DNA from 3 places in the Mesorhizobium sp. M0500 genome. Region 2 is predicted to be linked to each of the others. Evidence: riboswitches for the same ligand, from Rfam matches in the RefSeq annotation. Region 2 holds a riboswitch; each other region holds the start of a gene.
What was found. Region 2 has a riboswitch for cobalamin ahead of NKI70_RS16835 (DUF1636 family protein). Riboswitches for the same ligand answer to the same signal wherever they lie in the genome.
Positions count from the first base shown of each region.

Region 1: it holds a riboswitch for cobalamin, as region 2 does, so the genes downstream of both, NKI70_RS23540 (CbtB domain-containing protein) here and NKI70_RS16835 (DUF1636 family protein) in region 2, are expected to answer to the same signal.
Region 3: it holds a riboswitch for cobalamin, as region 2 does, so the genes downstream of both, metE (5-methyltetrahydropteroyltriglutamate--homocysteine S-methyltransferase) here and NKI70_RS16835 (DUF1636 family protein) in region 2, are expected to answer to the same signal.

Region 1 covers NZ_JAMYRB010000015.1:106,903-114,186, forward strand. The annotation lists gene cobD (threonine-phosphate decarboxylase CobD) at 1-973, opposite strand, end outside; gene cbiB (adenosylcobinamide-phosphate synthase CbiB) at 972-1,943, shown strand; gene cobO (cob(I)yrinic acid a,c-diamide adenosyltransferase) at 2,309-2,926, opposite strand; gene cobU (bifunctional adenosylcobinamide kinase/adenosylcobinamide-phosphate guanylyltransferase) at 2,928-3,449, opposite strand; gene NKI70_RS23535 (CbtA family protein) at 3,442-4,224, opposite strand; gene NKI70_RS23540 (CbtB domain-containing protein) at 4,240-4,419, opposite strand; cobalamin riboswitch at 4,456-4,652, opposite strand; gene NKI70_RS23545 (aromatic ring-hydroxylating oxygenase subunit alpha) at 4,794-5,987, shown strand; gene NKI70_RS23550 (heparan-alpha-glucosaminide N-acetyltransferase) at 6,206-7,204, shown strand; gene NKI70_RS23555 (methyltransferase family protein) at 7,221-7,284, shown strand, end outside.
Region 2 covers NZ_JAMYRB010000008.1:59,185-66,468, forward strand. The annotation lists gene NKI70_RS16815 (NADH-quinone oxidoreductase subunit C) at 1-508, opposite strand, end outside; gene NKI70_RS16820 (NuoB/complex I 20 kDa subunit family protein) at 514-1,095, opposite strand; gene NKI70_RS16825 (NADH-quinone oxidoreductase subunit A) at 1,086-1,451, opposite strand; gene NKI70_RS16830 (winged helix-turn-helix domain-containing protein) at 1,788-2,987, shown strand; cobalamin riboswitch at 3,017-3,220, shown strand; gene NKI70_RS16835 (DUF1636 family protein) at 3,259-3,693, shown strand; gene cobW (cobalamin biosynthesis protein CobW) at 3,690-4,730, shown strand; gene NKI70_RS16845 (cobaltochelatase subunit CobN) at 4,749-7,284, shown strand, end outside.
Region 3 covers NZ_JAMYRB010000017.1:33,711-40,994, reverse strand. The annotation lists partial or broken gene NKI70_RS24430 (IS1380 family transposase) at 1-61, opposite strand, end outside; gene NKI70_RS24425 (hypothetical protein) at 177-767, shown strand; gene metE (5-methyltetrahydropteroyltriglutamate--homocysteine S-methyltransferase) at 1,119-3,470, opposite strand; cobalamin riboswitch at 3,566-3,766, opposite strand; gene NKI70_RS24415 (MFS transporter) at 4,264-5,892, opposite strand; gene NKI70_RS24410 (transposase) at 6,179-6,856, shown strand; gene NKI70_RS24405 (adenosine kinase) at 6,889-7,284, opposite strand, start outside.

The DNA.
Region 1 (7,284 bases), on a different contig from region 2:
CGGCTCCCGGCAGGCCGGCGCGCAGCACATCCGGACGATCGGCGAAATGCCGAAGCAGGATGCCGCGCTGGCCGAGCACCGAAAACAGGCCGGCGGCGCCCGCCAGCCTGATATAGCGGAACAACGCGGTGCCACCGGCGACAGGCACGCCGAAGCGGCCGAACAGCGTATCGAGCCGTGCGGCATCCTCGGCCAGACGGCGCCGCATCCCGGCCTGCCAGCCGGTATCGGCAAGCGCCCTTATGCCATATTCGAGCGACGGCCCGGCAACCGCCCATGGCCCGAATTGCGCCTCCAGCCGCTCGACCGTCAGCGCATCGGCCAGTGCAAAGCCAAGCCGCAGGCCGGCCAGGCCGAAGAACTTACCGAACGAACGCAGCACGACGATGCCGCCCTGGTCGACGTCGCCGGCCAGGCTTTCGCTGCGCGGGCCGACATCCATGAAGGCCTCGTCGACCACCAGCAGCCCACCTCTGGCGCGTAATGTCCCGGCAAGTCGAAGCAATCCTTCGCGCTCGACGACGCGCCCGTCCGGGTTGTTGGGATTGACGACGACGGCAAGGTCGGCCGCCGCCAGGGCTTCGAAATCATCGACTTCAGCCGCCGCATGGCCGGCGATCGCCGCTGCCCGCCGATGCTCGGCATAAGTCGGCCCGAGCACCAGCGCCGTGCCCGGGCTGACCAGCGAAGCGACGCGCGGCAACAGGATCTGCGTGCCGGGCGCCGCTGCGACATTCGCCGCCGACGGGGCGCCATAGGCGCTTGCCGCGCGTTCAGCCAAGTCGCGGCTGCGCGCTGTTTCCGGCAATCGCGACAGGGCGGTGGCGGGCAAATCGAAAAGCGGGTAGGAGTGCGGATTGATCCCGGTCGAGAGGTCGACGAAAGGCAGCGGCGCGTGAGGGAAAAGCGCCCTCGCCCGGCCAAGGCTTCCGCCGTGGTCCACTGCCGCCGTCACTCCATCAAGAGACTTCATGCCGATCCTGATCACTTTCCTGTCGCTGGCCATCGAACTTGTACTCGGCTACCCGGCCCGGCTCTTCGATGCCATTGGCCATCCCGTCACCTGGTTCGGCAGGCTGATATCCTTTCTCGACCGCAGGCTCAACCGCGCCACTGATTCCGACGCCCACCGTCGCCGCTGGGGCGTCTTCGCGCTGCTGGTGATCGTGCTGGTGCCGGCCGCCCTCGCCCTCTGGCTCGAAACCTTGCTTTGGAGCATTCCCCTCGGCTTGTTGGTCACCGCAATCCTGGCGACGTCGCTGCTGTCGCAGAAGAGCCTGGCCGAGCATGTCGAAGCGGTCGCCGACGCACTCGACAGCGGCGGACTGGATATGGGCCGCATTGCCGTCTCGCGGATCGTCGGTCGCGACCCGGAAAAGCTCGACAGGGCCGCTGTCTGCCGCGCCGCGATCGAAAGCCTGGCCGAGAATTTCTCCGACGGCGTCGTCGCGCCGGCCTTCTGGCTCGGTATCGGCGGGCTCGCCGGCGGCGTCGCCTACAAGGCCGCCAACACCGCCGATTCGATGATCGGCCATCGCACCCCGCGCCACGAAGCCTTCGGCTGGGCGGCTGCGCGCTTCGACGATTGGATCAATCTGCCGGCGTCGCGGCTGACGGCGCTGCTGATCGTACTCGCCGCTTTTCTGGTCAAGGGCGCCGACGCCAAGGGCGCCTGGCATGCCGTGCGGCGCGATGCGAAAAAGCACCGCTCGCCCAATGCCGGCTGGCCGGAAGCAGCGATGGCCGGCGCGCTCGGCCTGGCGCTCGCCGGCCCCCGTTCCTATGACGGCGTCATGGTCGAAGACGCATTGATGGGCGAAGGCGGCCGGCGCGATGATGTCGAGAGCACCGACATCCGACGGGCGCTGAAACTCTACCGCGTCGCCGACTTACTGCTGATCGCGCTGTTCGGCGTGGTCGCGGTGGTTGTTATCTTGGCGTGATCTTCGCCCGATCTCAGGCGAAACAAAAAACCCACCATGCGGCGGGTCGTTGGAGCCAATTAGCACCATAGCCAAATTAGTAGCATAGATGCCGGCACAAAGCAAGAACAAAATAGGGCTACGCCTCAAATAATCGCGTCAGGTCGGCGCCGCCCTTCACCCTTACCATTCCAGGGGCGAGCCGCTTCGTGCGGCTTTCCCTTCTCCCTTTGTGGGAGAAGGTGGCCGCGAAGCGGCCGGATGAGGGGTGTTCCAGCTTGGCACCAACAGCGCCCCGGCCAGCACCCCTCAACCGTCTTGGCGCTGCGCGCCAATCCACCTTCTCCCACAAGGGGAGAAGGAAGAAGAGGCGCCAGCAACACCCCTCAGAACTCGATCCCTTGCTGCGCCTTCACGCCGGCGGAGAAGTGGTGCTTGGTCACGCCCATCTCGGTGACCAGATCGGCCGCCTCGACCAATACCGGTTTGGCGTTGCGGCCGGTGACGACGACATGCAGGCCTTCGCGACGCGCCTTCAGCGCCGCGACCACCTTTTCGAGATCGAGGTAGTCGTAGCGCAGCGCGATGTTCAGCTCGTCGAGCACCACGAGGCTGATCGACGGCTCGGCCATCAGCTCCAGCGCTTTCGCCCAGGCAGCCTCGGCCGCCGCGATGTCGCGCTTCAGGTCCTGTGTCTCCCAGGTAAAGCCCTCGCCCATGGCGTGCCAGACGACACGGTCACCGAAGGCGGCAAAGGCGTCTTTCTCGCCGGTGTGCCACTTGCCCTTGATGAACTGGACGACGCCGACGCGCTTGCCATAGCCGAGCATCCTGAGCGCCAGCCCGAAGGCGGCCGTGGTCTTGCCCTTGCCCGATCCGGTGTTGACGATCAGCAGCCCCTTCTCGAGCGTCTTGGCCGCGACCTCGGCATCCTGCACCGCCTTGCGCTTGGCCATCTTGGCGCGGTGGCGTTCCTCGTCCTTGGGATCGATAGTATCAGCCATGTCATTTCACCTTGAGCGGCAGCCCCGCCACCATCAAAAGCACGGTGCCGGCAACAGCCGCGACGTCCTGGTTCAGCCGGCCGGCGGCGTCGCGAAACCGTCTTGCCAGCGCATTGTCCGGCACGATGCCCTGGCCGACCTCGTTGGACACCACGAACCACGGCCCACGCGGCCGCGACAGCACATCGGCCAGCCTCCGGCATTCGGCCTCGACATCATGGTCGGCCAGCATATGGTTGGTCAGCCACAGCGTCAGGCAGTCGATCAGCACCGGCTGGCCGTCAGGCAGCGCTCCGATCGCGCCGGCAAGGTCGAGCGGCGCATCGATGGTCGTCCAGCCGGCGCCGCGGCGCGAGCGGTGCAGCGCGATGCGCTGGCGCATCTCGTCGTCATAGGCTTGCGCCGTGGCGATATAGCTCCAAGGCGGCGGGCCGACCGTCACCAGGCTCTCGGCATGCGCGCTCTTGCCGGTGCGCGCACCGCCGATGACCAGGGTCAGTGCCCCGGCAGCGCGGTCAGGCAAAGCTGTCGCGCAGGCTGGTCGCCGTGCCCGTGAAGCGTCCGCGCACCACGCCGACGACCGCGCCGAGCACCAGCCAGAACACCAGATTGGTCAGCGTCACCGCCACCACGAACTGGTGGTGCAGGCCTTCCGGGATCGCCGTCTCGAAGCTATCGGGCTGCGGCGCGCCGACGATATGCGGCGCAACGATCAACGCCACGGCAAGAGCCACCAGCGGCAGCGATCTGCGGAAGACGATAAGGCCGAGACCGGCCGCTGTCGCCACCACTGTTGCCCACCACCATATCTGGCGTTGGACAAGGTCGGCCGCCGGCATCGCTGGCAGTTCCGGCGGCAGGCCGAGGCCCGGCGCCAGCGTGAACACGGCAAAGCCGGCAAGCCCCCAGAACAGGCCCTGGCGCCAATTGCCGATGCCGCCGGCGAATTCCGAAACCGCAACCAGGACCAGCGCAAAGCCGATGCCGGTGACGATATTGGCAACGACGCTGAAGCCGAAGCGTTCGAAACCGTCGGCCGGCGCCCAGCCTTCGTCTTCCGCCGGAGCCATCGCTTCAGCCGCTGCCGGCGCGGCGCTGCTCATAGCCGTCGTGCCCGCGGCGTTTTCGGCCGGTGTCGCAGGTGCCGCGGCATGGTCATGGCCGCCGCCGGCCTGTTCATAGACTTCCGCCTTCAGGATGAGCGGCACCGTGGCATAGGCTTGCATGCAGGCGAGAGCCACGCCGGCCACAAGCCCTGCGATCGCCGCGATGAACACGACGTTGCGAAACAGTGTCATGATGTCAGCCCCTTGTCAGTGGCAGGGAAAGCCCATCGAGTGGCGATAGTCGTGCGCGGCATTGTGGACCGCATCGATATGCGAGAAGCCGACAAAGCCCATGACGAAAATGCCGAGGAATGCAGCAAGCGCCAGCTGCATGAGACGCGACTGCGAGGAGGCGGAAGCGCCGAGCGAGACGGAAGCGGTATTCATGTCTTGTCCTTTCGCCCTCCACCCGAGGGCATAGAAGTCAGTTTCCTGTCGCCGGCAGGTCTCCTGGCTCGCGGATCAGCGCCCTTCCCCACCTTCCCGAAGGCGAACCTTCAGTGGCATATGGAGAGGACTACCGCACACAGTTGCGGGGGCAGCCACGGCATTGGGCAAACAACTTGCCCTCACCGCATTCCCTCTTGGTTCCAAACGGAACCGACGACATCAGCGACTATAGGCAGAATCGCCGCGCCCGGCAAACCAAATTCCGCCGGATCGTGTGGCGAATGCGCCGCCTCGCCAAGCCCGGTCGGCCGGCGCCGCGATTGACAATTTTCGCAGCCGGGTGTCGGCTGGCGGATGGGGAGGAAGCCGGCATGCAACCCAGCCCGAATGAGCGCGGTCCCTACAACGGCCTGACGCGGGCCGAGCCGACGCTGCCGTCATCAGCCTATTGGGACATCGCGGCCTATCAGCGCGATCTCGAGGCCATCTGGTATCGCAACTGGCTGCTCGTCTGCCGCGAGGCCGACCTTGCCCAGCCGCTGGCTTTCAGGACGTTCCGCATAGGCACGCAGGAGGTCGTCGTGCTGCGCGACGAGACCGGCGAGTTGCGCGCCTTCCACAACACCTGCCGGCATCGCGGCTCGCAGCTTTGCCAGCAGAGCGAAGGACGGCTGAAGGCGCGGCTCATCACCTGCCCATACCATGCCTGGTCCTATTCGCTGCACGGCGATCTGGTGCGCGTGCCGTCGAAATCGCTGCCGGACGGCTTCGACAAGGCCGATCATCCGCTCTACCGGGTCGCGCTTTCGGTGTGGCGCGGTTTCGTCTTCGTCAATCTGGCGGAAGACGCTGCCGGCTCGGCTGAAACATCCTTCGATCCGGCATCCGGTAACCTCGCCAACTGGCCGCTGGAAACGCTGCTGAGCGGCCATGTGCTGCGCAAGGTGATAAACTGCAACTGGAAGGTATTTTGGGAAAATTTCAACGAGTGCCTGCACTGCCCCGGCGTCCACAAGGACCTGTCGCGGCTGGTGCCGATCTATGGCCGCGGCCTGATGGGCCGGCACGACGACCCCGAATGGGCGCGCCACGCCGACAATGACGCGCCGGAATTTGCAGGCGGCTTGCGGGCCGGGGCCGAAACCTGGTCGCGCGACGGGCGCGTCCACGGCTCGGTCTTTTCCGGCCTGACGCCGGGCGAGCGTGCCGCCGGGCAGACCTATGCCACCAGCATGCCGTCGATGTTCGTCGTCGGCCATGTCGACTATGTCAGGACCGTGCGGCTGGTGCCGCTTGGGCCGGAGCAGACCGAACTTACCGCCGAATGGCTTTTTTCGCCCGAAGCGCTCGCCGATCCGGCCGCGGATATCGACAACATCGTCGCCTTCGGTACCCAGGTGCTGGAGGAGGATGCTGATATCTGCGAGGTCAACCAGATGGGCCTGCGCTCGATGCGCCACAAGGCCGGCGTACTGATGCCCGAGGAATACGACTTGCACCGCTTCCACAACTGGGTGCGCGAGCGCCATGCGGCGCTCGAACATCAAAGCGATTTGGGCAGATAGCGCCAGGTGACGAAGCCTCAGGCCGCCGCCAGCAGGCCGAGTGTCGCGAAAACCGCGCCCAGTCCGAAAAACGCCAGCACGCCGGCCAAAGGCTTTCCGGCTTTGGCCTAAAGCAGCTCTGATGCCGACCGGTACCAACGCGACGCAAGGCCCTGCTTCTTTTGACGGTGGCAACCGTGATAGTCGTCTTGCCGGGGCTGAACCAAGACAGCGAGACCATGAGCATCGACACGCCGACCGCAGCCGTTCAGGATCAACCGAAGTCGAAGCGCATCGCCGCTATCGACATTGCACGCGGCATCGCTTTGCTTGCCATGGCGAGCTATCATTTCACCTGGGACCTCGAATTCTTCGGCTACACCGATCCCGGCCTCACCGCCTTCGGCTGGTGGAAAATCTACGCGCGCTGCATCGCCTCGAGCTTCCTGTTCCTGGTCGGCATCAGCCTCTGTCTCGCCCATGGCAAGAAAATCCGCTGGACCGGCTTCTGGAAGCGCTTCGCCATGGTTGCCGGGGCAGCGCTCGCAATATCGCTGGTCACCCGCATCGCCACGCCCGACGGCTTCATCTTCTTCGGCATATTGCACGAGATCGCGCTCGCCAGCCTGCTCGGCCTGGCGTTCCTGCGCCTCCCGGCGCTGCTGACGCTTGCCGTGGCGGCCCTCGTTATCGCTGCGCCTTTCTACCTGCGATCCGAGCTTTTCGATCATCCGGCTTTGTGGTGGGTCGGCCTGTCGGCGACCAACCCGCGCTCCAACGACTACGTTCCGCTGCTGCCCTGGTTCGGCGCCGTACTTGCCGGCATCGCGGTTACCAAGCTCGCCGCCACCTCCGGCGCGCTGACGCGGCTGTCGGCCTTGGCGCCCGGCCGCTGGGCAAATCCGCTGGTCTTCATCGGCCGGCACAGCCTTGCCTTCTATCTGATCCATCAGCCGGTGCTGATCGGCTCGGTCTGGCTGTTTTCGCAATTCATGCCGGCGCAGGCCGAAACCAGGGAGGTGAGTTTTCTGAAATCCTGCCAGATATCCTGCGAGCAGGCACGCGACACCGAGTTCTGCTCCAGCTATTGTGCCTGCATGCTGGACACTCTCCAGGGCGAAGCCTCGCTTGACCGGCTCTACAGCAACGACCAGTCCCCGGAGTGGAAGGCGCATATTGGCGAGCTCGCCGGCACCTGCACCGCCCAAACCGAGGCGGCGGAACCGGGAACGCGCTAATCGAGGGAGGACAATAATGAGCGACAGTCACCCGAAACCCGTGCAGCAAAATCCTGGGCAGCCGAGGCTGGGGCACATCC
Region 2 (7,284 bases):
CCGGCTCGTAGATGACGCGCTTGGCTTCGTCGTCGTAACGCACCTCGACGAAGCCGGTCAGCGGAAAGTCCTTGCGCAGCGGATGGCCTTCAAAGCCGTAATCGGTCAGAATCCGCCGCAGATCCGGATGGCCTGAAAACAGCACGCCGTAGAGATCGTAGGTCTCGCGCTCGAACCAGTCGGCGCCGGGATAAATCCCGGTGATCGACGGCACGAGCGTCTCTTCGTCGGCCTGGACCTTGATGCGGACGCGGATATTCTGTCTCGGCGACAGCAAATGATAGACCACGTCGAAGCGCTTTGCCCGCGACGGATAATCGGCGCCGCAAACGTCGATGATCGAGATGAACTGGCATTTCGGATCGTCGCGCAGGAAGGTGACCACCTCGATCAGGTCGCGCGGCTCGACCGAGATGGTGAGTTCGCCATAGGCGAGCACCGCCACGCCGATCCGGCCGATCAGCTTCTCGCCGAGATAGGTCGAGAGGTCGTTCAACGCCTGGGTCATGCCGCTCACCGCTCTATCGTGCCGGTGCGGCGGATCTTCTTCTGCAGCAGAAGGATGCCGTAAAGCAGCGCCTCAGCGCTCGGCGGGCAGCCGGGCACGTAGATGTCGACCGGCACGATGCGGTCGCAGCCGCGCACCACCGAATAGGAATAATGATAATAGCCGCCGCCATTGGCGCAGGAGCCCATCGAGATGACGTAGCGCGGCTCCGGCATCTGATCGTAGACCTTGCGCAGCGCCGGCGCCATCTTGTTGGTCAGCGTGCCGGCAACGATCATGATGTCGGACTGGCGCGGCGACGCGCGCGGCGCGACACCGAACCTCTCCGAGTCATAGCGCGGCATCGACGTATGGATCATCTCGACGGCGCAGCAGGCGAGGCCAAACGTCATGAACATCAGCGAGCCACTGCGCGCCCAGGTGATCAGAGCCTCGGTCGAGGTGACGAGAAAGCCCTTGTCGGCGAGCTCGTTGTTGATCTCCAGGAAGAACGGGTCGTCAGACCCTACCGGCCTGCCGGTGTTGGGGTCGATGAGGCCCTTGGGCTTCGGCGCGACGAGCGTGCCGGAACTGTCGTTCAATCCCATTCCAGCGCTCCTTTTTTCCATTCATAGGCAAAGCCGATGGTCAGCACCGCCAAAAACACCATCATCGACCAGAAACCGAGCATGCCGATCTGACTGAACGACACCGCCCAAGGAAACAGGAAGGCCACCTCCAGATCGAAGATGATGAACAGGATCGACACCAGGTAGAAGCGGATATCGAACTTCATGCGGGCGTCGTCGAACGAGTTGAAGCCGCACTCATAGGCAGAAAGCTTTTCCGGATCGGGGTTGCGGTAGGCCACCAGGAAGGGTGCGGCGAGCAGCGCCAGCCCGACGATCAGCGCCACGCCGATGAACAGGACGATGGGCAGGTACGAACTCAACAATGCGTTCATTCTGCAGCTTTCCGTTGCGGCCAATCCACTCTGATTACAGCACCGGACCCACTTGCGGAAGCGTGACAGTTTAACCACTGAACCGTTTGAAGAGGGCTCTATGCTGCAACGCGGCGAGGGTTAGCGCAGCGCTTTCGGCGAAGCAAGTCAAACCTTGTTCAAATCGCGGTGCTGGACGGCATATCCGGGAAAACTGGTCCGATCCGCTCCTGTTTGATTTCCTTCACTTTTTACTCCACTTTTCTCTCCTGACATGGATGCCGCCAAAACCCTGCTAGCATAGCGCGGAATCGCAGGTCATTTTCTCTGTCCTAAAATCGTCCGGATACCGCCTTCATGAAGGAAAAAATCTCGCTTGCCATGGCCCGTCGCATTGCGCTCGCGGCACAGGGATTCAATGACCCGCGCCCCACCGGCACGCCCGACCGCCGGCATCTGGCCCGCGTGCTTGCCCGTACCGGCCTGCTGCAGATCGATTCCGTCAGCGCCGTGGTGCGCGCCCACTATATGCCTCTTTATTCGCGGCTTGGCCCCTACAAGCTGGCGCTGCTCGACGCCGCCGCTGTCACGCGCAAGCGCATGGTCTTCGAATACTGGGCGCACGAAGCCTCCTTCTTGCCGGTCGAGACCTATCCGCTGATGCGCTGGCGCATGCAGCGGGCCGAGCGCGGCGACGAAATGTACAGCGGGCTGGCCAAATGGGGCCGCGAGCACGCCGCCTATATCGAAGACATCTATCGCGAGGTCGCCGAACGAGGCCCGATCGCGGCGTCGGCTTTCGAAGGGCAGAAGGGTTCGGGCGGCTGGTGGGGCTGGAGCCATGCCAAGCATGCCTTCGAGTGGCTGTTCTGGGCCGGCCGCATCACCACTGCGCATCGCCGCGGCTTCGAGCGGTTCTACGATCTGCCGGAGCGCGTGCTGCCGCCGGCGGTACTCGCGCTACCGGTTCCCTGTCCCGAGGATGCACATCGCGAATTGCTGCGCATCTCGGCCCGCGCCCACGGCATCGCCACGGCAGGAGACCTGCGCGACTATTTCCGGCTGTCGCCCGCCGACATCAAGGGCCGCATCGAGGAACTGGTCGAGGCCGGCGACCTGTTGCCGGTGAGCGTCGAAGGCTGGAACAAAACAGCCTATCTCCACAAGGACGCCCGTTTGCCGCGCAAGATCGAGGCGCGCGCCTTGCTCGCGCCGTTTGATCCTGTCGTCTTCGAGCGGTCGCGCACCGAGCGGTTGTTCGACTTCCACTACCGCATCGAGATCTACACGCCGGCCGAAAAGCGCCGGTATGGCTATTATGTGCTGCCATTCCTGCTCGGCGACAGCATCGTCGGGCGCGTTGACCTTAGGGCCGACCGACCGGCCGGCGTGCTGCGCGTCCATGCCGCCTATGCGGAGCCCGGCGCCTCGCTGCAAACCGCAGCCGAGCTTTTCGAAGAATTGAAGCAGATGCAGGGCTGGCTCGGCCTGGAACGCATCGAGGTGACCGCTGCCGGCGACCTCGGCCGGCCGCTCGCGGATATCGCCGCGTCATAGACGTGCGTTGACACGACTACCCCCACAAGCCTAAATCCGTTCCAGACGGTCCCCTGCCCGCAACGGCAAGGGCCAAGAGGGAATGCGGTGCGAAATCTCGATTTCAAATCCGCGGCTGTCCCCGCAACTGTAAGCGACGAGCCAAGGCCGAAAACCACTGGGATGTTCCCGGGAAGGCGGCACCCAGGCGATGACCCGCGAGCCAGGAGACCTGCCGTCTAGGACATAAGAATCCGATCGCCTGGCGGGTTTTCCGGGCAAGGAGCCTGATTTGGAACGCGACAGCAGTTTTCCGGCTGAGACAGCGGATTTATTGTCCGGCCATGGTGATTCCCCGGCCGGCGTTACCGTCATCGTCTGCTCGTCCTGCCGTGACGAGACCGGTTCGGACGCTCATCCGCGCGCCGGCGAACTGCTCGCAGAGGACACGCGCCGCGCCGCTTCCAGCGAAAACATCAAAATCCGCACCGTCGAATGCCTTGGCAATTGCAAGCGCCGGCTCAGCGCCGCCATGCTGCGCGACGGCTGCTGGAGTTACGTCTTCGGTGATCTGACCACGACCAGCGGCGCCGATCTCGTCACCGGGGCAAAGCTGTTCGCCACCTCGACGGATGGGCTCATTCCATGGCGCGGCCGTCCCGATTGCCTGAAGCGCGGCCTGGTTGCCCGCATCCCTCCCCTTGACCTTCTGAAGGACTTGATATGACCGCTGCCTCCCCTTCGCGCGTTCCCTGCACCGTGGTCACCGGATTTCTCGGCGCCGGCAAGACGACATTGATCCGCCATTTGCTCGAAAACGCCAAAGGCAAGCGGCTGGCCATCATCGTCAACGAGTTCGGCGACATCGGCATCGACGGCGAGATCCTGAAGGGCTGCGCCATCGACACCTGCCCCGAGGAAAACATCGTCGAGCTGGCCAATGGTTGCATCTGCTGCACCGTCGCCGATGATTTCGTCCCGGCGCTGGACCAAATCCTGTCGCTGACGCCGAGGGTCGACCACATCCTGATCGAGACATCCGGCCTCGCTTTGCCCAAGCCGCTGGTCCAGGCCTTCCAGTGGCCGTCGGTGAAAAGCCGCGTGACGGTGGACGGCGTCATTGCCGTGGTCGACGGACCGGCGCTGGCTGATGGCCGCGTAGCCAACGACATGGACGCCCTGCAGGCCCAGCGCGCGCAGGACGAGACGCTCGACCATGACGATCCGGTCGAGGAAGTGTTCGAAGACCAGCTCGCCTGCGCCGACCTGATCATCCTGTCGAAGAGCGACCTGATGGACGCAGCCGGCTCGGCCCGTGCCAATGCCGTCATCGGCAAGCACGTTGCGCGGGCGGTGAAGATCGTACCGACTTCGCAAGGCAAGGTCGACCCGTCGGTGCTGCTCGGCCTCGGCCTCGCCGTCGAGGACGACATTGAGAACCGCAAGACCCACCACGACGACGAGCTCGACCACGAACATGACGATTTTGACTCGTTCGTCATCGACATCGCGTCCGTGTCCAACCCGGACGAGCTCGCACAACGGGTCGCCACGGCGGCGGAGGAAGAAAACGTGTTGCGCGTCAAGGGTTTCGTCGAAGTCGGCGGCAAGCCGATGCGGCTCCTGCTGCAGGCCGTCGGTCCGCGCGTCAACCACTATTACGACCGCGCCTGGACCGCTGAAGACGACCGCCGCTCGCGCCTGGTCGTCATCGGCCTGAAAGGGCTGAACCGCCCGGCCATCGAGCGTATCCTCGCCGGCTGACCCCAGGTACGAGCCGCGATGCACATCCTCACCACCACATCCGCCTCGCTCGACGATCTCGCCGAGCCTGTCGATCTCAGGCAAACGCCTGCGGATGTCGTGGCGCTGTCCTTCACCGACAGCGACCTGGCCGGGCTGGCGGCGGCGTGGAAGGCAGATGCGCACCGCCTGCCGTCGATGCGGCTCGCCGCCTTGCGCGACCTGCGCCATCCGATGTCCGTCGACCTGTGGATCGACAGCGTCGCCCGCCACGCCAAGGTCATTCTGGTCCGCATCCTCGGCGGCTATGACTGGTGGCGCTATGGCTGCGACCAGCTCGCCGTTATCGCGCGAAATCGCGGTATCAAGCTGGCGCTCCTACCGGGCGAGAGCCACGACGAGGATTTGCGACTGATCGAAGGCTCGACGCTGCCGCGGGAGGAGTTGGACGCCCTGCTTGGCTATTTCCGCGAGGGCGGGCCGGCAAATATGACGGCGCTGGTGCAGAGGCTGGCAAGTCTCGCTGGATCGGGTGCGGCGGTAGCCGAACCTGTTAGCGTGCCAAAGGCGGGATTTTACGAGCCGGGACTGGGGGTCGTAGAACGCGACGTCCCCCTCCCCCTCGAGGGGAGGGTCCGGCCGCAGGCCGGGGGTGGGGTCCTCTCCGAAGCGCGCCTACACAAAACGTCGCGCACTGCCGTGACGACCCCACCCGGCCCTGCGGGCCACCCTCCCCTCAAGGGGGAGGGAGACGCCGCGCCCATCATCCCCATCCTCTTCTACCGTTCGATGCTGCTGGCCGCAGATGTCGCGCCGATCGACGCGCTTTTTGCAGCGCTCAGGCAACGTGGTATGGCGCCGGTGCCAATCTTCGTCTCCAGCCTCAAGGACCCGGCATCGCTCGCCTTTGTCGAGACCGCGCTCTCAGCCCTGAAGCCAGCTGCCATCATCACCGCCACGGCCTTCGCCTCCGGCGCGGAACCCGGCATCGAAACCCTGTTCGACCGTGCCGGGGTGCCGGTCTTCCAGGTCATCGTCGCCACGACACGCCGTGACATCTGGCAAAACAATCAGCGCGGCCTGGCGCCTGCCGACCTCGCTATGCATGTCGTCCTGCCCGAGCTCGACGGCTGCATTCTCGCCGGTGCCATCTCCTTCAAGGGCGAAAGCGAGACCGATCCCGCATTGGCCTTCCGCGCCTTCGCCAACCGGCCGGAGCCGGATCGCGTCGCGCAAGTGGCGAACCGTGTCGAGGCCTTCGTGCGCCTGCAGCGGACGCCGCGTGCGGAGCGCAAGCTCGCCATCCTGATCCCCGACTATCCGAGCGCCCCCGGTCGCACCGGCTACGCGGTTGGTCTCGACGTGCCGTCCAGCGTGCTGGCAATGCTGCACGACCTGAGCGAACACGGCTACGCCGTTGAAAGGATTCCGCAAACGCCGCGCGAGTTGCTGGAGGTGCTGGAGCGTGGAGGTGAAGGGTTGGGGTTTGAGGACTATCTCGGGTACTCGGCGGAATTGCCTGCTGAAGCGATAGCTGCCGTGACGGCCGCATGGGGGAATGCGGCAGATGACACAAGTTTGTGCGAGGCACCCCCCTCTGTCCTGCCGGACATCTCCCCCTCAAGGGGGGAGATTGCGCTGTCATCTCTGTTTTCGCCAATCTCCAACGTCGCAGGGGTGGACAGAGCGCCGAAGCTGCCAATCTCCCCCCTTGAGGGGGAGATGTCCGGCAGGACAGAGGGGGGTGTTCAAGCGTCTGCCGCCGCAAAATTCGCCTTCCGCGCAGCCACCTTCGGCAACGTCACCGTGGCACTCGCACCTGACCGCGGGCGCTCAGCCGACCGCCGCGCCGACTATCACGACCCGACGCTGCCGCCGCGCCATGCGCTGGTCGCCTTTGGCCTCTGGCTGCGCAAGTCGCTCGGCATCCATGCAATTGTCCATGTCGGCGCCCACGGCACGCTGGAGTGGCTGCCCGGCAAGACCGTGGCGCTCAGCGAAAACTGCTTTCCCGAGATAGTCACCGGTCCCCTGCCCGTCATCTATCCCTTCATCGTCTCCAACCCGGGAGAGGCAGCGCAGGCCAAGCGGCGCATTGCCGCCGTCACGCTCGGCCATCTGCCGCCGCCGCTGACCGGCGCCGGGCTGGACGAAAACCAGCACAGGCTTGAACGACTGGTTGACGAATATGCTCAGGCCGACGGGCTCGACCGCCGCCGCCGCGACCGCCTGGCGAAGCTGATCGTCGAGACGGCGGAAAAGACCGGCCTCGCCTCAGAGGCAGGCGTCGCCAGGACCGACGCAGCCGACGAGGCTTTGCGCCGCATCGACGCCTGGCTCTGCGATCTCAAGGATTTCGCCATCAAGGACGGCCTGCACATTTACGGCCGCTCGCCGGAAGGCGAGGCTGATCCGGTACGGCGGCAAAGTGCGGCAGCTGAAAAAACCGCGCTGCTTGCCGCCCTCGACGGCCGCCACGTCGCTGCCGGTCCGGCCGGTGCGCCGGCACGGGGTCGGCGCGATGTGCTGCCGACCGGCCGCAATCTGTTCACCGCCGACCCGCGCACCATGCCGA
Region 3 (7,284 bases), on a different contig from region 2:
GGCGAACGGACTTGCCGCCGACAGATGACAAGCCGCTCAGCGGCAGCGTAAGATCATTCATGGCGGGTGTGGTCTCCGGAAATGATTCGGATCGGCCTTAGCAACCAAATCCTACGTCATTTCAACGGCTTGAACCACATCCGCCAACCCACCGTGAATTTTTCAGGTTAGCTGACATGAACTCAGATCCTTGGATTGCCGAGAACTCTCCACTGTCGCCCGAGCGATTGCACGCCATTGGCGTCATAACGCTTCGATGGAATCAGTGTGAATTCTGGCTTTTTTTACTGTTTTGCAAGGTCTCCGGCATTGCAGACAAAGAAGCGTGGGCACTCGTTTACGATCTCGGCGATGTCGCCATCTGCACCCGCATCAAAGCGATTTTGGCAAGCCGCTCATTCCACACGGACGGTACTGCACTGATCCTCAATGCGTTAGATGCATATGACATCAACCGGCAAAATCGAAACACGGTTGCTCATGCTTGGATGGTTGGCAAATTTGACGGAGAATACATCCTAGCGCGCAGGAGCAAGAAAGCTGACGCAATCGATCCATTGGCCTTCAAGAGCGATTTGACCACTCTCAGACGAGTTGCGCATGAAATATGGCTGCTCGATACCAACCTTTGGCTTCTTTGTTGTGTCATTGAAGACAACACAATTTCTGGACCTCTGACAACCCCAAACAAACTGCTCTTGCCTGACGCTCTGTGGGTGCCTCCCCCTCAGGTTCATGCAAAACAGAAGCGCCTGCCTCAATCATAGCGAGGCGCTTTTCTAAAAAATATTCTACCATTTAGTCGACGTGGAATCTGATTGCGCAGATCGCGGCAGGGGCTGCGCGCTGCTTAAGCAATACCGCCAGTTGAGTTCCCTTGGAAGTCTGAACCCCTTGTGGCTCAAGGAGTCCAGCCTTTCCAAGGAGTCCAGAGCTAGACTGAGTAATCCATGTCGTATTGTCCACATTCATATTCCTGCGCGATTAGGACACGTGGCGAAGGAAATTGCACACTTTCGCTCGAGCGACTTATTTCAAGGGATGTGATCGCGTTTTGCACTTTTACGGCCGACATGCGGCAACCGGTAACTCACCACATGATGAGGAAGCAGGAAGCCTCAGGCCTGCACTTTCTCCCGGAGCGCACGTGCTGCAGCGACCATGTTCATGAGGGCAGGGCGGACCTCCTCCCATTTGCGTGTTTTGAGGCCACAGTCCGGGTTTACCCACAGTTGGGCATCCGACAGTCGCTCGCGGGCAAGCATGACGAGGTCCGAAATCTCGCCGACTTCCGGGACGCGTGGTGAGTGAATGTCATAGACCCCGGGACCGATTTCGTTCGGATATTTGGAGCTCGTGAAGGCGTCCAGCAGTTCCATCTTCGAGCGCGACGTCTCAATCGAAATGACATCCGCATCCATTTCAGCGATCGCGTCGATGATCTCGTTGAACTCCGAATAGCACATGTGGGTATGGATTTGAGTCGCGTCCTTTACACCCGTTGAAGCGATCCGGAAGCATTCGACAGCCCAGTCGAGATAGTCGTTCCAATCAGACTGGCGCAGTGGCAATCCTTCGCGAAACGCGGCCTCATCGATCTGGATCATCCTTGCGCCGGACCATTCGAGATCCGTCACTTCGTCGCGGATGGCAAGCGCGATCTGGCGGCATGCCTCGGAGCGGGGTACGTCGTCGCGAACAAAAGACCAGTTGAGAATGGTCACTGGGCCTGTGAGCATTCCCTTCACAGGGTATTCCGTAAGCGACTGGGCGAATTGCCACCAGCGCAGCGTCATCGGATTGGGCCTCGATACGTCGCCGAAGATGATGGGGGGGCGCACGTAACGCGACCCATAGCTCTGCACCCAGGCATGCTGGGTGAAGGCGAAGCCGGACAGCTGCTCGCCGAAATGCTGTACCATGTCGTTTCGTTCGAACTCACCGTGCACCAGCACGTCCAGCCCGATCTCTTCCTGCCAGCGAATTGCAGCCTCGATCTCCTTCTTCAGGAAGGTCTCGTAGTCGACATAGCTCAGCTGGCCCTTCGCATGAGCGGCCCGCGCCCTGCGTACCTGCGGCGTCTGCGGGAGGGATCCGATGGTCGTCGTCGGGAACGGCGGCAGCCCGAGCGTGCCGGCGTGGACTCTGGAGCGCTTGGCAAAAGCGCTCTCTCGTCGCTTCATGCTGTCGTCAATGCTGGCGATCCGCCCCTCAACAAGTGGGTCATGGATCTTCGTGGATGTCGCGCGAGTGGCGGCAGCCTCGGCAGACGCTTTCAACGCGCCTGCCACCGCATCCCTGCCTTGGGACAGGGCCCGGGCCAGCAAGACCAGCTCGTCGGTCTTCTGGGCCGCGAAGGCGAGCCACGACCTGATGTCCGCCTCGAGTTCCGTCTCCATGCGCAGGTCGATCGGCACATGCAGCATCGAGCAAGAAGGCGCGATCTCGACGCGGTCCAAGGGCCAGCCGGCGACGATCGGTTTGATGCGGTCGAGAATGGCGGGCAGGTTCGCACGCCAGACGTTGCGGCCATCGATCAGGCCAAGCGAGAGCACCAGATCCTTCGGAGCGAGCCGACCCACCATTTCCAGCTGCTCGGGAGCGCGCACGAGATCAATATGCAGCCCGGCCAGGGGCAAAGAAACTGCGGTTTCGAGATTGTCTCCCAGCGGCCCGAAATAGGTAGCCAGCATGATCTTCAACTCGGGCGCGGCTTTTGACAGCTGGCCATAGGCGAATTCGAACGCAGCTCGTTCGTTCGGGTTCAGATCGAGGACAAGCGCTGGCTCATCGATCTGCACCCAGTCGGCTCCCGACAGCTTCAGCCTCTGCAGGAGTTGCTCGTAGACGGGCAGCAGCCGCGGCAGGAGCGCGATGGGATCGAATCCTTCGGCAGGCGATTTCGCCAGCTTGAGGAAGGTGATCGGTCCAAGGATGACTGGGCGTGTGTGAATGCCGAGAGCTTTAGCCTCGAGGAAGTAGTCGACCGGTTTCGTCGACGAGAGGGCGAACGTCTGATCATCGTCGAGTTCCGGCACAATGTAGTGATAGTTGGTGTCAAACCACTTGGTCATTTCCATCGCGGTTACATCAGGCCGATGAGCCGCCTGCTGGTGGCCAACGTGTCCACAATCCTCCGTCTGACCCTGGTTGCCGCGCGCCATTGCGAAGTAGATGTCAAGTGGGACCTCGCCGCCATTCCAGCCGTAACGGGATGGAACGGCGCCGACCATGGCTGCGGTGTCGAGCACATGGTCGTAAAGCGAGAAGTCGTTCGACGGGATTTTCGACACGCCGCGATCGTGCTGCTCCTCCCAGCTAGCGGCACGGAGCGCCTTCGCCGTCGTGAGAAGGTCGGCGGCGGAAGATTTTCCGGACCAGTAGCTTTCAAGCGCGAATTTCAGTTCTCGCCGACGACCGAAGCGCGGCACGCCGAGCGTTGCTACAGGAATTTGCTGAGAGACAGTCATGCCATACCCCGATGGTTGGGGCGTCGGTGACAAGGAAGGCGCTAGCAGGCCGGCACGAACGCCAGGCTGCAGCGGCCACCGAGACACCCCGCCCGTGGACGTAATTCGCCGTGGCAGGTCTCCTGGCTCGCGGGGTCATAGCCTCTACCCGTCTTCCCAAGGCTATTCGCCTCAGTGACATGAGTGGGGTTGGCTTGCCGCTAACAGTTGCGGGGGCAGCGCCGGCATCGCACCGGCTTCCCTCTTAGCTCCGCTGCGGCAGCGCCGTACGGAGAACCACGACACGGGAGACAATCACAGCAGTTCGCTTCTTTGTCAACGCCGCATAAAGAAATGTTTATGTCGTTATATTAAATTTCCGTTGGCATGTCCCCAAAGGTCGCCTCGAAAGCGAAAACTGTGGAAGCCTTGAGCGGCCGGTAAATCAAAGCAATGATGCACAGCGGTCCAGGAGGATAGGAGTTCGTCGGCTGCCGGCGGCAAACATACCGGCAAGTGCCGTGGTGCTGCTTCCCTCATCATGCGAACGCCACCTCGGCGTCGAACTTCGGCTCCGAGGTTCCGACCGCTTCTTTGGTGATCTGCTCGCGACCACATTCGACTCAATGGCGAGGCTGTTGCCCATGTGGAAGGTGTTGGCCGTGATGCCCTCGGTGATACGACACAACGATTTCGAGGGGAGCACCCGAGGCCCGGCGCAGCGGCGTGTTGCGGAGGATCGAGGCCGACGTCTCGAATTGCTTGTTCGCAGCCCACCGGCTCAAGGTAACCCGGCTCAAACCACCGGGCCAGCTCAAGTCCTGTCCAAATGAGGCCTGAGCGGCAAATCGTCGTGCACGCGCACGGTTTGGCGTTCGATCTTGTGATGCGTCTTGGGCGGGCAATCGCCACGGTGCAGCGCTTCCAGGCGCGCAACGATTTCGGCGTCATCCTGGGTCTGCCTGTTGTTGTGGCGAACATACTCGACCCAGGTTGGCACATGATAGCACTCGGTCCATAGTTCGGGCTTTTCCAGGTCACGCAGCAACGCCCATTGTCTGGCGCCATCTCGCAGCCGCGCTTTTCGCCACGATGTCATCACACTGAGAAATTCTGGGACATCTCTCTGATCGATACGATAATCGACCATCACCATGATCGGACCGCTTCGTGGCCGAAGGTCAAGTTGCAGCGTCGGTTCGCTGAACTTGTTGGTCGGATCCAGATTGAGCGTTTCGAAATCCGGCTGACGCAGAACGATCCCCATCAGTCCACCAATCACAAGAACCACGCTGGCGACGAGGAAGGCTCCCGAAACACCTTGGACGTCCGCCAGTTCGCCCCAAAGCCAGCTTCCCGCCGCCATGCCGCCGTATGTGGCCGTCTGATAGAGAGACAGGGCGCGTCCAACCACCCACCGCGGTGCCGAAAGCTGCACTGTGACGTTAAATAGCGAGAATGATTGAATCCAGGCCGCACCGGCTGGCATGAGGAGCAGACAGCTCAGCCAAACGTGCTCGCTCCATGCCAGAAAGAAGCAGCTGATCGCCAATATAAAGAACGCTCCGCGAATGACCCATTCGTTGGAGAGAACTTCTCGGACCCGCCCGATGAGGAGCGCGCCGCAAATCGCTCCCAGGCCGAAGAAGCCAAGCATCACGCCGTAGGTGACCGCGGTCCCTTTGACCTGTTCGCGAGCAACCAACGGCAGGAGAGCCAAAATGACAACGGCGGTGAGGCCGAAAATGAAACTCCGGCACATCACCTTGAGAAGGTTCGGCGACAAGAGCACGTAACGGAAGCCCGCCGCCATCGCACTGCCGAAAGCCTCCCGCGGCAGCGCTTGTCGTGCCCGTACGGCTTTCCACCGCAACAGCGCAGCGATCAGAGCGAAGTAGCAAAAGACGTTGAAGAGGAACGCGAAGGCCGCACCGGCTGTGGCCACGATTATGCCGCCAATCGCCGGCCCGATGCTGCGCATGAGATTGTAGCTCATGCCGTTGAGCGCAACCGCGCTAGGCAGGTGTTCGCGAGGCAGGATATCCCCCATCGAGGCTTGCCAAGAGGGATCGTGCAATGCCCAACCACAGCCGATCAGGAAGGTGAGACCCAGAAGGGCCCAGGGTGTCATTTCCCCCGCATAGGTCAGGAACGCCAGGAAGGCGGATACGCAGACCATCAGCAGTTGCGCAGTCAACATGATCCGGCGACGGTCAAAGTTGTCCGCGAGCGCTCCCGCCGCGAGCGAGAAGATCATGTAGGGGAGGGTGGTCGATGACTGGACGAGCGCCACCATTCCATGGGAGGTGGCGATGCTCGTCATCAGCCAAGCCGCCGCCACACCTTCCACCAGGGTGCCAAGGTTCGAAACGAGTGCAGCCGACCATAGCGAACGGAAGGTCTTGTGCTGAAAAGGAACGAGTGAAGATGTTCTCTTCGCCATTGTGGGAAGCTTCGGGATCGAGCGCGGGGCTTTGGTTCGCCTCACTCAACCATGGCCTCGCCGTACAAGCCAAGCTGCCACAGTGGCGCGCCTGCTAACCCAGAAAACTTGGCGGCCTTACAGGCATGCGCAGGACGCGCGAAGCCGCTCAAATCTCCCCAGATGGGTCAGCCATCGAAGACCGGCATCACTTGCCCGTTGAGCGGCTATACGATAATGCTCCGCGCTAAGCAGGAAGCGCCAAAAATTCGAGCGGCGACTTCATTCTTCTATTCAGGAAGGAACTATGAGGCGGCAGACGCGACCATTCACCGTGGAAGTCAAACAAAAGCGCATTTATCAAAAATCCGCACGTTCCATCTGGGGCAATTTCGACATCGCCGCCGCGATGGCCGAGACAACAAAGGAAGTCGAGCCGTTAAATCGTCAGCTTGTTGACTCTACTGTAGTGGCCCTTGATGCTGAACCTTTGCACAAACCGCGAGTGGAGCATTTCATGGCCAATCCCCTGGAAACCGAGTCAGCAGTAGTTCCTAGCGCACCGGCAGACAAAGCGGAAACGCCAAAACCGAAGACGAGAGCGCGGCGGTCGAGGAAGCCAGAAGCTGAGGCGAGCGCGCCTGCCCGCAAGGAGGGCGCCAAGCCGATATCCGCGACCACTGAAGCACCGCCGTCAGCGCGAACAGGCCGAAAGAGCTACTCCGCGAAGGATCGTGCCCAGAAGCTGGCGCAGATCGAGACCTCGATCGGCGGCGGCGCTACTCTCAAGAGCGCGGTGAAGCAAGCCGGCATCTCGGAACAGACATATTATCTTTGGAAGAAGGCGGCGGCGCCGGCGGCGGACAGTGACGGGCTGAAGGATCTCGTCGCGCTCGAGGAAGAAAACAAGCGGCTAAAGAGCCTGCTTGCCGATCGTCTCCGCAAGGAGAATGCGGAACTGAAGAAAAGGCTCGGGCTGGATTAAGGAGGCTGGGCAGCTGGTTCTTGGCTCGCCACCTACAGCAATCCCACCTGCTCCGCCTCTCGGCGCAGATTCTGCCGTGGCCTTGGGCCGATCTGCTGGATGACCAGCCCGGCTGCCAGCGAGCCGAGGTCGCCGCACTGCTTCAGGCTGCGGCCTTGCGTGTAGCCGTAGAGGAAGCCTGCGGCATAGAGGTCGCCGGCGCCGGTGGTGTCGACCAGCTCGCGGATCCTGGTCGCCTCGATGGTCACGGTCTCGTCGCCGCGCACGATCACCGAGCCCTTTTCCGAGCGGGTGACGGCGGCGATCTTGCAGTCCTTGCGGATCCGCGCCAGCGCCTCGTCGAATGACGCGGTCTGGTAGAGCGACTTGATCTCGTGGCTGTTGGCAAAGACGATGTCGACGGTGCCGGAGCGCATCAGATCGAGGAA